DNA from 2 places in the Mycobacterium kansasii ATCC 12478 genome. Region 1 is predicted to be linked to the other one. Evidence: predicted binding sites of a transcription regulator. Region 1 holds the regulator's gene; the other holds the start of a gene.

What was found. Region 1 encodes LexA, which represses DNA repair genes until DNA is damaged. Its sites were predicted from a motif close to CGAACANNTGTTCG; they were not measured.
Region 2: a site for LexA is predicted at 2,466-2,479, ahead of cofD (2-phospho-L-lactate transferase). Genes of this name have one in related genera too.

The regions. Positions count from the first base shown of each region.
Region 1 is NC_022663.1:5,571,358-5,577,480, reverse strand. It holds gene MKAN_RS24140 (LysM peptidoglycan-binding domain-containing protein) at 16-522, opposite strand; gene lexA (transcriptional repressor LexA) at 872-1,552, shown strand; gene MKAN_RS24130 (sunset domain-containing protein) at 1,594-3,846, opposite strand; gene MKAN_RS24125 (TerC/Alx family metal homeostasis membrane protein) at 4,138-5,316, shown strand; gene MKAN_RS24120 (acyl-CoA dehydrogenase family protein) at 5,330-6,123, opposite strand, start outside.
Region 2 is NC_022663.1:4,646,065-4,652,187, forward strand. It holds gene MKAN_RS20250 (coenzyme F420-0:L-glutamate ligase) at 1-1,204, opposite strand, end outside; gene cofD (2-phospho-L-lactate transferase) at 1,201-2,190, opposite strand; gene MKAN_RS20260 (WhiB family transcriptional regulator) at 2,576-2,923, shown strand; gene MKAN_RS20265 (metallopeptidase family protein) at 2,960-3,493, opposite strand; gene MKAN_RS20270 (DUF3499 domain-containing protein) at 3,559-4,029, shown strand; gene MKAN_RS20275 (phosphomannomutase/phosphoglucomutase) at 4,159-5,553, shown strand; gene MKAN_RS20280 (hypothetical protein) at 5,550-6,123, shown strand, end outside.

The DNA of each region.
Region 1 (6,123 bases):
TCCTGCATGGTGTCGTCAGCCGACCGGCGCGATCAACGTCTGCCCGGCGACAGGCATCGACGAATCCAGGTCATTGAGTTCTCGGATCCGTTCGACAACCTGACGGACCGGCATATCGGGCGCGACCCGGGCCGCCACGTCCTGCAACGACTCACCGGCCGCTACTCGCACCACGGCAAGCCGGTCTGGCACGGGAGCCGGCGAATCCGCGTAATTGCTGTTGACCAGCTCCCCGAAATGCGCCATCAGGCCCAGCCATAGCGTGATCATCCCGGCAAGGACCGCCAGACCCACCGTGGTCGCCACCGAGACGGGACGCCTGCGATGCGGAGCCGTCGAGATCGCTAGGCCAGTGCTCTGGTAGCGCAGCGCCGCGCCACCCGGCCGGCACGGCCCCGGCCGCCGCCGCGGCGCCGTCCCGCCCCGGGCCCCAACCGGCTCACCAGCAGGCCTGTTGACCGGCCTGTTGACCGGCAGGGGCACGCCACGGGTACGCGTCGGGAATGCCTGCATGAGTGTCATGTTCGTTTCCTCCGCCCGAGAATTCGTCGCTCGTGTGTTCGACACCATAGTCGATTGTATGTTCGACTGCCGAACATTTGATCGAAGCGTGTCGCGCGAACAAAACGCTAGACCGTGCCACCGACAAGGCCGGTCGGTCGCCATCGCCGTCATGAGGCACGGATACCCGAACCCGCGAATAATTACGCTTTTGTAATTCAGCACCTCAGCGGGTCAGCCGGGCGCGGACGGACTACGAACGGGCTGGGACTGGGCTGGGACTGGGCTGGGCCAGCCGTCAAAACCGCCTCCGACACACCGGTCGAACACATGTTTGATTCTCGGGCGTCGTCGGGTTACATTCAGTGCCATGAGCGACAGCAACGCCCCCTCAGTCAGCTCCGTGGACTCCACACTCACCGAGCGACAGCGCACCATCTTGAACGTCATCCGCACCTCGGTCACCAACCGCGGATATCCCCCCAGCATCCGCGAGATCGGCGACGCCGTCGGTTTGACGTCGACATCGTCGGTAGCCCACCAACTGCGTGTTCTGGAGCGCAAGGGCTATCTGCGGCGTGACCCGAACCGCCCGCGTGCGGTCGACGTCCGCGGGGTCGAAGACGTCGTGACACCGGCGGCGGTCACCGAGGTCGCCGGCTCGGATGCCCTGCCCGAGCCCACCTTTGTCCCGGTCCTCGGGCGCATCGCTGCCGGCGGCCCGATACTTGCCGAGGAAGCGGTCGAAGACGTGTTCCCGTTGCCGCGCGAGCTCGTCGGCGAGGGGACGCTTTTCCTGCTCAAGGTTGTCGGCGACTCGATGGTCGAAGCCGCGATCTGCGACGGCGACTGGGTGGTCGTGCGACAGCAGAACGTTGCCGACAACGGCGACATCGTCGCGGCAATGATCGACGGCGAGGCCACCGTCAAGACCTTCAAACGCGCAGGCGGTCAGGTGTGGCTGATGCCCCACAATCCGTCCTTCGACCCGATACCCGGCAACGACGCAACAGTGCTGGGCAAGGTCGTCACTGTGATCCGCAAGATATAGGGCCGAACGCTACCCGGCAGACATCGCCGGGAGCCGGATTCCTAGTCCGCTTTGATGAAACCGTTGGCTTGGGCCGCTTCCTCGCTGGCGAACCAGATCTCGGCGAGCGTGTCGTAATAGAGCGCACTGCTGGGCGTGTAATACAAGCCGAATCGGGCACTGGCTTTGATCGGATATCCCTCTGGCGCCTGGTATGGGTCGTGGTCCAGGGGCATGTGGATGGTCGGGCGCACAGCCGGGCTGGGCCCGGAAGCAACCGTGGGCGTGAGAGCCGATTCCGGCGCTTGCGGCTCATCACCAGGCTCTGCGGCAGCGTGGCGCCCCGTCCTCCCCTGCGGAGCTGAAAACTCCGGGAAGACTTCCGGGAATGCCTCCGGGGCGACCTCCGCGTAGCCGGGCCCGGCATCGGCGGAGGCAGCGCGCGGGGCGAAAGCATCCGGGAAGGCGGCATCGGCAACCGCGGTCTCCGGCACGGCCACTTCGGGAGCCGCTGCTTCTGGAACCGCCGCTTCCGGCGCGAATGGTGCTGGTACCACGGGTTCCCCGGTCACGGTTTCTGGAACGTCGGGCTCGGGAACCGCCGCCTCTGCGAGGTCGGCGCGGGTCACGATGGGCGTCGGCGTGGTATCCACCGCGTCAGGATTTTCGTCGTCAAACTCGAAGCCCATATCCGACGCGCGCAGGGCATCGCCGCCGTATTCGCCACTGCTAGAGGCATATTCGTCGACAGCAGCGCCGGCCGCGGCGCCCCGTGGCCAGCTGACCCGCGACGCCGCCCCGGTCTCCGGACCGCGATGTTCCTGCAGGTGCTGGTCGTCAGCCGGGAAGTCTTCGGAGCCGAAATCGATGTCGTCGTGCGGCCAGCGCCCACCGGCGCCGTCGTAGCCGGCCTCCACATCGCGATCCTGCTCGTGCTCGTAGGCCTCGTAGGCGTCGGGTTGGCCGGTGCGCCGCCGGCGCACGCCCAACGCGACCAACACGAACATCACGATGAGCAGGACGACGGGCACCACGGCCACCAGCCACCACCAGTGCCAGGTGAACTTCTTGCCGTGCGATGGAGCCGCCGACGTACTGGGCTGATTCTGCCCGGACACCTGCAGCCCGGACAGCAGCGGCGCCAGGTTCGCCGGGTCGGTCGTGAAGGTGTTGCTCGCACGGTTCCAGGACACCTTGCCGCCGGTGAACTTCTGCGACACCACGTCGCCGTCAACGGTCTGGTCGGCGACCGGCGCCCCCAGTTTGCCGGTGGCACCTTTGAGCTTGTCCCAGGCCGCCTTCATCGCTCCGCGCACCACAAAGGCGCCGTGATCAGGGGTCCAGAAGATCACCGGCTTGTCCGCGGCGGAGAACGCCGCGATCCGGCTGGCCGGCGTGATGCCGCCGTCGGACTCGTTGGCGATGGGGAAGCCAAGGTCGCTGCTGACCGGACCGCCCAACGACTCGTATTTGGCCAGGATCGCGCCCTCCACGGCGTTCGCACCGGTGGCCGGACTGAAGAAGATCTTGCCGCCGACGAAGTCCTGGGCGATACCGTCACCGCCGATCGGGTACGGCGCGCCCTTCTTGGCACCCAACGGTCCGGCGGCGCCGCCGGCGGCGCGCCAGGCCATGTTGATGGCGGCGGTGGGGTCGAGCGCCACCTGCAAGCCCTTCAGCTGATCAGCCAATACCGCCGGGTTGGTGGTGAAATCTTTGGTCTTCTTGTTCCAGGAGACTTCGCCGCCGGTGAACTTCTGGGACACGACGTCGCCGTCGTAGGTTTCATCGGCGACCGGGGCACCCAGCACGCCCCCAGAGCTGCCGAGCTTGTCCCACGCAGCGTTCATCGCGCCGCGCACCACGAAGGCGCCGTGGTCGGGCGTCCAGAAAATCACCGGGTTGTCGCTGGCAGAGAAGGTGCTCACCCGACTGTCGGGGCCGGCGAGGCCGGGAACCTCGTTGATGGTGGGAAATCCCAAATCGCTGTCGGCCGGCCCGCCCAGCGCCTCATATTTTGCCAGGACCGGGCCGTACAGATATTTGGCGCCCGTATCCGTGGTGTAGAACATCTTGCCGCCGTCGAAGTCCAGGCCGAACCCATCCGCGACGGGATAGACGTCACCTTTGCGCGCGCCGAGCGTCGATGTCTCGCCCCCCGCCTTCTCCCACGCGGCCATCATCGCGGCTTCCGCATCACCTATCGGAGACGCTGCCGCAGTAGGCGCCAGCAGCCCGACAGCCAGCACCGTAGCCGCCAAGCTGAGCCACGCACGCCCGACCAGCCTGCTCAATTGACCTCTCTGCCCGTTCACCAAGCCTCCCAGCCGATGCCCTGCCCGCGCCGCGAGCTGGCGGATTTCCCACCTGTGGGCCGTCCCCCAGCTACGTTCCGCATCGTCGCCGGGCCCGCATAACTTTGCTCTAGCGAACGACAAATGCGAAGTCAAATCGTAAATATTCCGAAAACGGATACCCAGCTGATTCCGAAATGATGCCGGATCGCCTGCGTGTCGCGAGGAACTGCAACTCGGCCCGCACCGGTTGTACGCTACCGTGCCCGAGAGCCCAGCTCGACTGACCCCACGAGAGGATACCCAGCTGACATGGGTGTTTCCGTAGTTGTCTGGGTCCTCACGATCGTCATGATCACGGCCCTCATGCTGGTGGATTACCTCTTCCACGTACGACATACGCACGGCCCGACGCTACGGGAATCCGCGCTGTGGTCGGCGATGTTCATCGGTATCGCCGTGCTGTTCGGTATCGCGGTGGCCGTCTTCGGCAGCGCTGCCATGGGAATCGAGTACTTGGCGAGCTACCTGAGCAACGAGGCACTATCCGTCGACAACCTGTTCGTGTTTCTGGTGATCATCAGCAGCTTCGGGGTTCCGCGGGTCGCTCAGCAGAAGGTGCTGTTGTTCGGTATTGCGTTCGCGCTCGTCGCACGCACCGGATTCATCCTGCTGGGGGCAGCGCTCATCGACAACTTCAACTGGACGTTCTACGCGTTCGGCTTGGGTCTGCTGGTCATGGCGGGTAACCTCGCCAAACCGGAACAGCCCGAAACCCGCAATGACAACCTGATCCTGCGGCTGGCCAACCGGTTCCTGCGCACATCCCCGGACTACAACCGCGACCGATTGTTCGTCATCGAAAACGGCAAGCGGGTGATGACGCCGCTGCTGCTGGTCATGATCGCCATCGGCGGCAGTGACGTGCTGTTCGCGTTCGATTCCGTGCCGGCGCTGTTCGGACTGACCCAGAATGTCTACCTGGTGTTCGCCGCAACCGCCTTCTCGCTGTTGGGGCTGCGCCAGTTGTACTTCCTGATCGACAATCTGCTGGACCGGCTGATCTACCTGTCCTACGGACTGGCCGCGATCCTGGGCTTCATCGGCGTGAAGTTGATGCTGGAAGCGTTGCACGACAACAATGTTCCCTTCATCAACGACGGCAAGCCGGTGCCGATCGTAGAGATCACGACGGCGACGTCGTTGACGGTGATCGTCGCCGTCCTGTTCATCACCACCGTGGCGTCAGTGTTCTCGGCCCGCGGACGCAGGCAAAACGCCGTCGCCCGGGCACGCCGCCACGCCCTGGAATATCTCGACCTGCATTACGAGGCGGATCCGGCCGAACGCGAGAAGATCTTCGCGGCGCTGCTGGCCGCCGAACACGAGATCGACTCGCTCTCAACAAGGTATCGCGCACCGACCAAGCAGGAAGAAGAGCTGACGGCGCTGTTGCGCAGCGCCCACGACGCACACGAAGCGCACGGATGAGCCGCCAGGGCGGCTAGACACCCAGACCGCGGCCGATGATCTCCTTCATGATTTCGGTCGTGCCGCCGTAAATGGTCTGCACCCGCGCATCGAGATAGGCGCGGGCGACCGGGTATTCGCGCATGTAGCCGTAACCGCCGTGCAACTGCAGACAACGGTCGTTCAAGTACACCTGCTTCTCGGTGGAATACCACTTGGCCATGGCGGCCTGCTCGACCGTCAGCTTGCCTTCCAGGTGCAGGGCGATGAACTCGTCGACCATGATCCGCACCACGGTGGCCTCGGTGGCCAGCTCGGCGAGCACGAACCGGTTGTTCTGGAAGCTGCCGATCGGCTTGCCGAAAGCCTTGCGTTCCCTGACGTATTGCAGTGTCTGCTCCAGCACGGCCTCCATTCCGGCGGCCGCCATGATGGCGATCGAGATACGTTCCTGCGGCAGGTTCTGCATCAGATAGATGAATCCCATGCCTTCTTCGCCGAGAAGATTTTCGGCCGGAACCTTCACATCGGTGAACGACAGTTCGGCGGTGTCTTGCGCGTCCAGCCCGATCTTGTCCAGGTGGCGGCCGCGTTCGAACCCCTGCATCCCGCGCTCGACCACGAGCAGCGAAAAGCCCTGCGCGCCCTTCTCGGGGTCGGTCTGGGCGACCACGATCACCAGGTCGGAGTTGATCCCGTTGGTGATGAATGTCTTCGAGCCGTTCAGCACGTAGTGATCACCGTGCTTGACCGCGCGAGTCTTGATGCCCTGCAAGTCACTGCCGGTTCCCGGCTCGGTCATCGCGATCGCCGTGATCAACTCGCCGC
Region 2 (6,123 bases), 930 kb from region 1:
CGAAGATCGTCGAGCCGATCCAGCAACTGCCCAGCCCACGCACCGCCAGGGCAACCAGTAGGGCTTGCACCGCGGCTCCCACCGCGACGGTGAACATGGTGTGCTCGGCGTGGCCGCGCGCCGCGTCGGGGTAGGCGTGGGCACCCTCCGGCACCAGCATCGGGATGACGACTTCGGGTGCGTCGTAAAGTATTTGGCCGCGCGCCACGCGGCGTTCGACGGCATCGGCCGGCTTGCCGTCGCCGGCCAGATCGGAGCGCCACTTGTCTTTCATCCGGTCGAGCAGCCGGGCGCGCACCGCCGGCGTCTGCAACCATACGAAGCGCACCGGCCGGGTGTGGTGCGGGGCCGGCGCGGTGAGCGCCTCGGCGACCGCGGACTCGACGAGCTCCGGCGGCACCGGCTCGGCGTTGAAGCGGCGAACCGACCTGCGCAACAGCTGGGCCTGTCGGCGCCCCAGCTCGATGGCTTCGGCGGTGCCGAGCCAGAACAGGTCCTCGGCGCCCGGCCGCACCAACCGCCGCGCCGTGGAACCGTCGTCACGCACCGGCAGCCCGCGGACCACGGCCACCGGCAGCGCCGTCAACTTGCCCTTGACCAGGTCGGCGGCGGCGGCGATCTCGTCGGCGACCGCGATCTCGGTGACAACCAATTCGTTGCCGTGCCGGTCCAGCGCGCCCGCATAGTTATGCAACACCGCCAGACCGGCGGCGCCGACCGCGGCGTCGATCTGGCCGCAGCGCCAGGCGCGGCCCATGGTGTCGGTGACCACCACCGCCACGGTGACACCGAGGCGTTCGCGCAGCCCGGCGCGCAGGGCCGCGGCACTGGCGTCGGGATCGACGGGCAGCAGCGCCAATTCATTCCGGTTGACGTTGGATCCGTCCACCCCGGCGGCGGCCTGCACCAGCCCGAGCCGGTTCTCGGTGATCAAGGTCTTGCCCTTGCGGGCCAGTACTCGTACCGCTTCGTCGTCGATCAGCTTGCGACGCAGCCGATCTCGCGCCTCCTCGGACTCCGGCGCCGGCACCAGCCGGCCCTCGCACTTGGACACCACCTTGCTGGTGACCACAACGACGTCGTCGTCGCACAGCCACGGCGCGGCGGCCGCGATCGCCGCGCCCAGGTCATCGCCGGGGCGGAATTCGGGAAGCCCGGTGACAGGCAGGATTTCGATGGGCGATCCGGTGCCGTGCTCGCTCACGCCGCCACGCCCGCAAGCTCCAGCCCGGCGCTCACCATCTCCGCGGTTGCGTTCGGGTCGCTCATCAACAGCGGTATCGATCGCACCAGCACGCCGTCGATATCGGCCTGATCGCCCTCGGCGATCAGCCAGCAGTCGAGTATGCCGGTGGTGGTGCGCGAGCCGTAGTGCCGGCCCACCGCCGCCGCGGTGGAATCCACCCCGATTACCGAGAGACACGCATCGGCCATGCCGCGCAACGGTTTTCCTCCGATGATCGGCGAGTAGCCGACGATCGGCGCGGGGGTGGCCCGCAGCGCGGCACGGATGCCGGGGACCGCCAGGATAGCGCCGATGCTGACCACCGGGTTGGACGGAGCCAGCATGACGACGTCAGCCTCCGCGATGGCGTTCACCACTTCTGTTGTGGCACTAGCTGTTTCAGAGCCGATGAAGGCGAAGCTGTGGGTCGGCACCTGGGCGCGGTAACGCACCCACCACTCCTGGAAGTGGATGGCACGCTGGGATCGGGTTTCCGGGTCGGTGATCACCACGTGGGTCTCGCAACGGTCATCGCTGACCGGGAGCAACCTCGCCCCCGGTTGCCAGCGGTCACACAGCGCCGCGGTGATCTGCGACAGTGGGTAGCCGGCCCGCAGCATCTGAGTGCGCACCAGGTGCGTGGCCAGATCCCGGTCGCCGAGCTGGAACCAGTCCGGCTGCACGCCGTAGTGCGCGAGTTCCTCTTTGGCGTGCCAGGTTTCGTCGCGATGACCCCAGCCCCGCTGCGGATCGACACCGCCGCCCAGGGTGTACATGCAGGTGTCCAGGTCCGGGCAGACCCGCAGCCCGTGAATCCAGGCATCGTCACCGATGTTGACCACCGCGGTCAATTCGTGACATGGGTCGTGTCCCGGTATGGCAAACTGTCCCAGGCCGAGCAACTGCTGGACCCCCAACAGAAAGCGGGCGCCGCCGACTCCCCCCACGAGAACGGTGACCTTCACACCGCAGGACAGTACCCGCCGGGGACGGGGGATCAGGGCGGGGTTACCGCGCTTTCACGCCGGCCCCTGACGGGATTGTGACGGGCCCCTGACGGGATTGTGACAAAGTGCACTAGACACGCCGTACATCGAACCGAAACAGAATCGCGGAAATTTGATCACGAGATGGTATGGAAATGCGCCGGAATGCTTGACCCGGCTGCCCAATGCGTGTCTAATCACATCAGTGTCATTTCCCGGTTGGCCGGCCGGTTTCGGTGTCGCAGACCGAGATTCGATCACTAGTTCGAATTGGGTTAACTGCACATCAAAACAGTGGCAAACCATTTCACGATCTATCAGGTGAGGAGGCGGCGGCATGTCCTATGAGCACCTTAGGGGTGTGATGGCAGGCGCACCGCACACCGCTGCCGGCTCGGCGACAGTGCCATCGATGGAGATTGCCCGACCGCACTTGAGTTTGGTTCCCGACGCGTTCGAGCCCCAGCCGGCGCCGGCTCCCGTCGAGCCGCCCGCCGACCAGTGGCAGGACCGCGCCCTTTGTGCCCAAACGGATCCCGAGGCGTTCTTTCCGGAGAAGGGCGGCTCGACCCGCGAGGCAAAGAAGATCTGCCTCGGCTGCGAGGTGCGCCACGAGTGCCTGGAATACGCGCTGGCTCACGACGAGCGTTTCGGCATCTGGGGTGGCCTGTCCGAGCGCGAGCGTCGTCGCCTCAAGCGCGGCATCATCTGATCGAGATCTGATCGGGATCTGGGGGCGGCCCGCCGCTCACTCGTCGTCGATCGTCGGGTCGACGACCGAGGGCTCGACATCCAGATAGCTGGCCACCTGGGCCACCAAGATTTCGTGCAACAACTCGCCAAGCTCCAGAGTGTCCTTCGCCCGTCGCTCAATTGGCTTGCGGAACAAAACAATTCGTGCTCGCGTGGCATTGCCGCGGACGTCGACTCCTGCCGGTATCAGCCGGGCAAGCGGGATCGGCCCGTCGGCGATGACTTCGGGCGGCCACTGCACGCTCTCGGGATCCTTGGCCGATATGCGCGGGATCTCGTCCACCGCGACGTCCAATTCGGACACCCGGTCCTGCCAGCGGCGCTCGATGGGTTCGTAGGCTTCCAGCACCGCCATGTCGAACCGCTCGGACCGGCTGCGCCACCCCGGCACCGTCGGCGGCAGCAGCGGGCCACGCCACTCGTGGCCCCGGCGCCGCACCCGGCGCGCCGCCGCGGATCTGCCACCCGGCCGGCCGCTGCGGGGGTAGCCGCGGGAATCGGTCACGCGCCGATGGTAACGGTTGCACATCGCGCCCGGAACGGATGCGCGTGTCCGCCGCTTCGGCGGCGTTTCCGCACGATAGCCTTTCGGTCGTGAACGTACCCCGTCGCTGCTGCCGGCCCGGGTGTCCGCATTATGCAGTGGCAACGTTGACGTTCGTCTACTCGGACTCGACGGCGGTCGTGGGTCCGCTCGCCACCGCACGTGAACCGCACTCCTGGGATCTGTGCGTCAGCCACGCCGGCCGCATCACCGCGCCGCGCGGGTGGGAACTCGTGCGCCACGCCGGGCCGCTACCTACCAATCCCGATGAGGACGATCTGGTTGCGCTGGCCGACGCGGTGCGCGAGGGCGGCCCCGTCGCTGCCGGCGCCTATTCGGTGGCCCACCCCGGCAGAAACGGCTCGTCGCACGATGGCTTCCCCGATCCCGTGGTCCACCACGCCGGTGTTCATGCCGGTGTTCATGCCAAGGCCCCCAGTGGTGGCGTGTTGGCGCCGCCCGAACATCGCAATGGACGTCGCCGTGGACACCTGCGCGTGTTGCCCGATCCCCCCGACTAGTCCCGACTGGCCCGGCCGCTTCCCGTAGCCGGTTCGGCTCCGGTCCGGACCGATGCCGTCGGCGACTTCGTCGGGCCGATAGGCTGGCGGCCAAGGGACGAAGAAAACCAAGTCGTCAGGAGCCCCGCCATGTCTTGGCCCGCCGCGGTTATCAATCGTGTTATCAAGGCTTATGACGTGCGCGGGTTGGTAGGGGAAGAGATCGATGAGTCGCTGACCGCCGATATCGGCGCGGCCTTCGCCCGGTTGATGCACGCCGAGGGCGCGCGGCAGGTGGTGATCGGCCACGACATGCGCGACAGTTCGCCGTCGCTGGCCGCCGCGTTTGCCGACGGGGTGACCGGACAGGGCCTCGACGTGGTGCGTATCGGTTTGGCGTCGACCGATCAGCTCTATTTCGCTTCGGGACTGCTGGACTGCCCCGGCGCGATGTTCACCGCCAGCCACAACCCCGCCGCATACAACGGCATCAAGCTGTGCCGGGCCGGTGCCAAACCGGTGGGCGCGGACACCGGACTCATCGCCATCCGGGACGATCTCATCGATGGCGTGCCCGCCTACGACGGGCCGGCCGGAACGCGCACCGACCAGGATGTGCTGGACGACTACGGGAAATTCCTGCGATCGCTGGTCAATACCACCGACCTGCGGCCGCTGCGGGTGGCCGTGGACGCCGGCAACGGGATGGCCGGCCACACCGCGCCGGCCGTGCTCGGCCCGATCGGCTCGATTACCTTGCTGCCCTTGTACTTCGAGCTCGACGGCTCGTTTCCCAATCACGAGGCCAACCCGCTCGACCCGGCCAACCTGGTGGATCTGCAGACGTATGTGCGCGACACCGGCGCCGATCTCGGCCTGGCCTTCGACGGAGACGCCGACCGCTGCTTCGTGGTCGACGAGACCGGCCACCCCGTGTCGCCGTCAACGGTGACCAGCCTGGTGGCAGCGCGCGAGCTCGGCCGGGAGATCGGCGCCACCGTGATCCACAACGTGATCACCTCGCGCGCGGTGCCCGAGCTGGTCGTCGAGCGCGGCGGCACGCCGCTGCGCTCGCGAGTCGGACACTCCTATATCAAGGCGCTGATGGCCGACACCGGCGCGATCTTCGGCGGCGAACACTCGGCCCACTACTACTTCCGCGACTTCTGGGGCGCCGATTCGGGGATGCTGGCCGCACTGTACGTGCTGGCTGCCCTCGGCGAGCAGGACCGGCCGTTGTCCGAGCTGACCGCGGACTACCAGCGCTACGAATCGTCCGGTGAGATCAACTTCAGGGTGGCCGACGCCGAGGCATGCGTGGAGGCGGTACTGAAGTCGTTCGGCAACCGGGTCCAGTCCATCGACCACCTCGACGGGGTCACGGTGGACCTGGGCGACGGCAGCTGGTTCAACCTGCGCAGCTCCAACACCGAGCCGCTGCTGCGGCTCAACGTGGAGGCCCGCACCACCGAGGATGTCGATGCGGTGGTGCAGCAGGTCAGCGGCGAAATCGTGGCCCAGCTGCCGGCAGAGGCGGGACCGTGAGCGCCGTCCAGTCGGTCGATCTCGAAGACGCCGACGGCCTGATCGCCGCCGACCGCGACGGCCTGTTGCGGGCCGCGTCGACCGCCGGCGCGCAGGTGCGGGCCATTGCCGCCGCACACGACGAAGGTGAACTGGACTTACTGCGCGGCGGCGACCGGCCCCGAACGGTGATCTGGGTGGGCGGGCGGGGTCCCGCCGAGACGGCCGGGGCGATGCTGGTCTCGACGCTGGCGGCTGCGGCCGCCGAACCGATCGCACTCGCCAGGGAGGCACCGCCCTGGGTGGGTCCGCTTGACGTGCTCATTGTCGCCGGCGACGACCCCGGTGATCCCGCACTGGTCGCAGCGGCCGCGACCGGGGTGCGCCGAGGCGCGCGGGTGGTCGTCGTGGCCCCCTATGCGGGTGCCTTGCGCGACTCCACGGCCGGTCGGGTCGCGGTGCTGGAACCACGACTACGGGTTCCCGACGAATTCGGGTTGTGCCGCTACCTGGCCGCGGGCCTGGCCGCGCTGAGCACCGTGGACCCCAGGCTGCAGGTCGACCTGGCGTCGTTGGCCGACGAGCTCGATG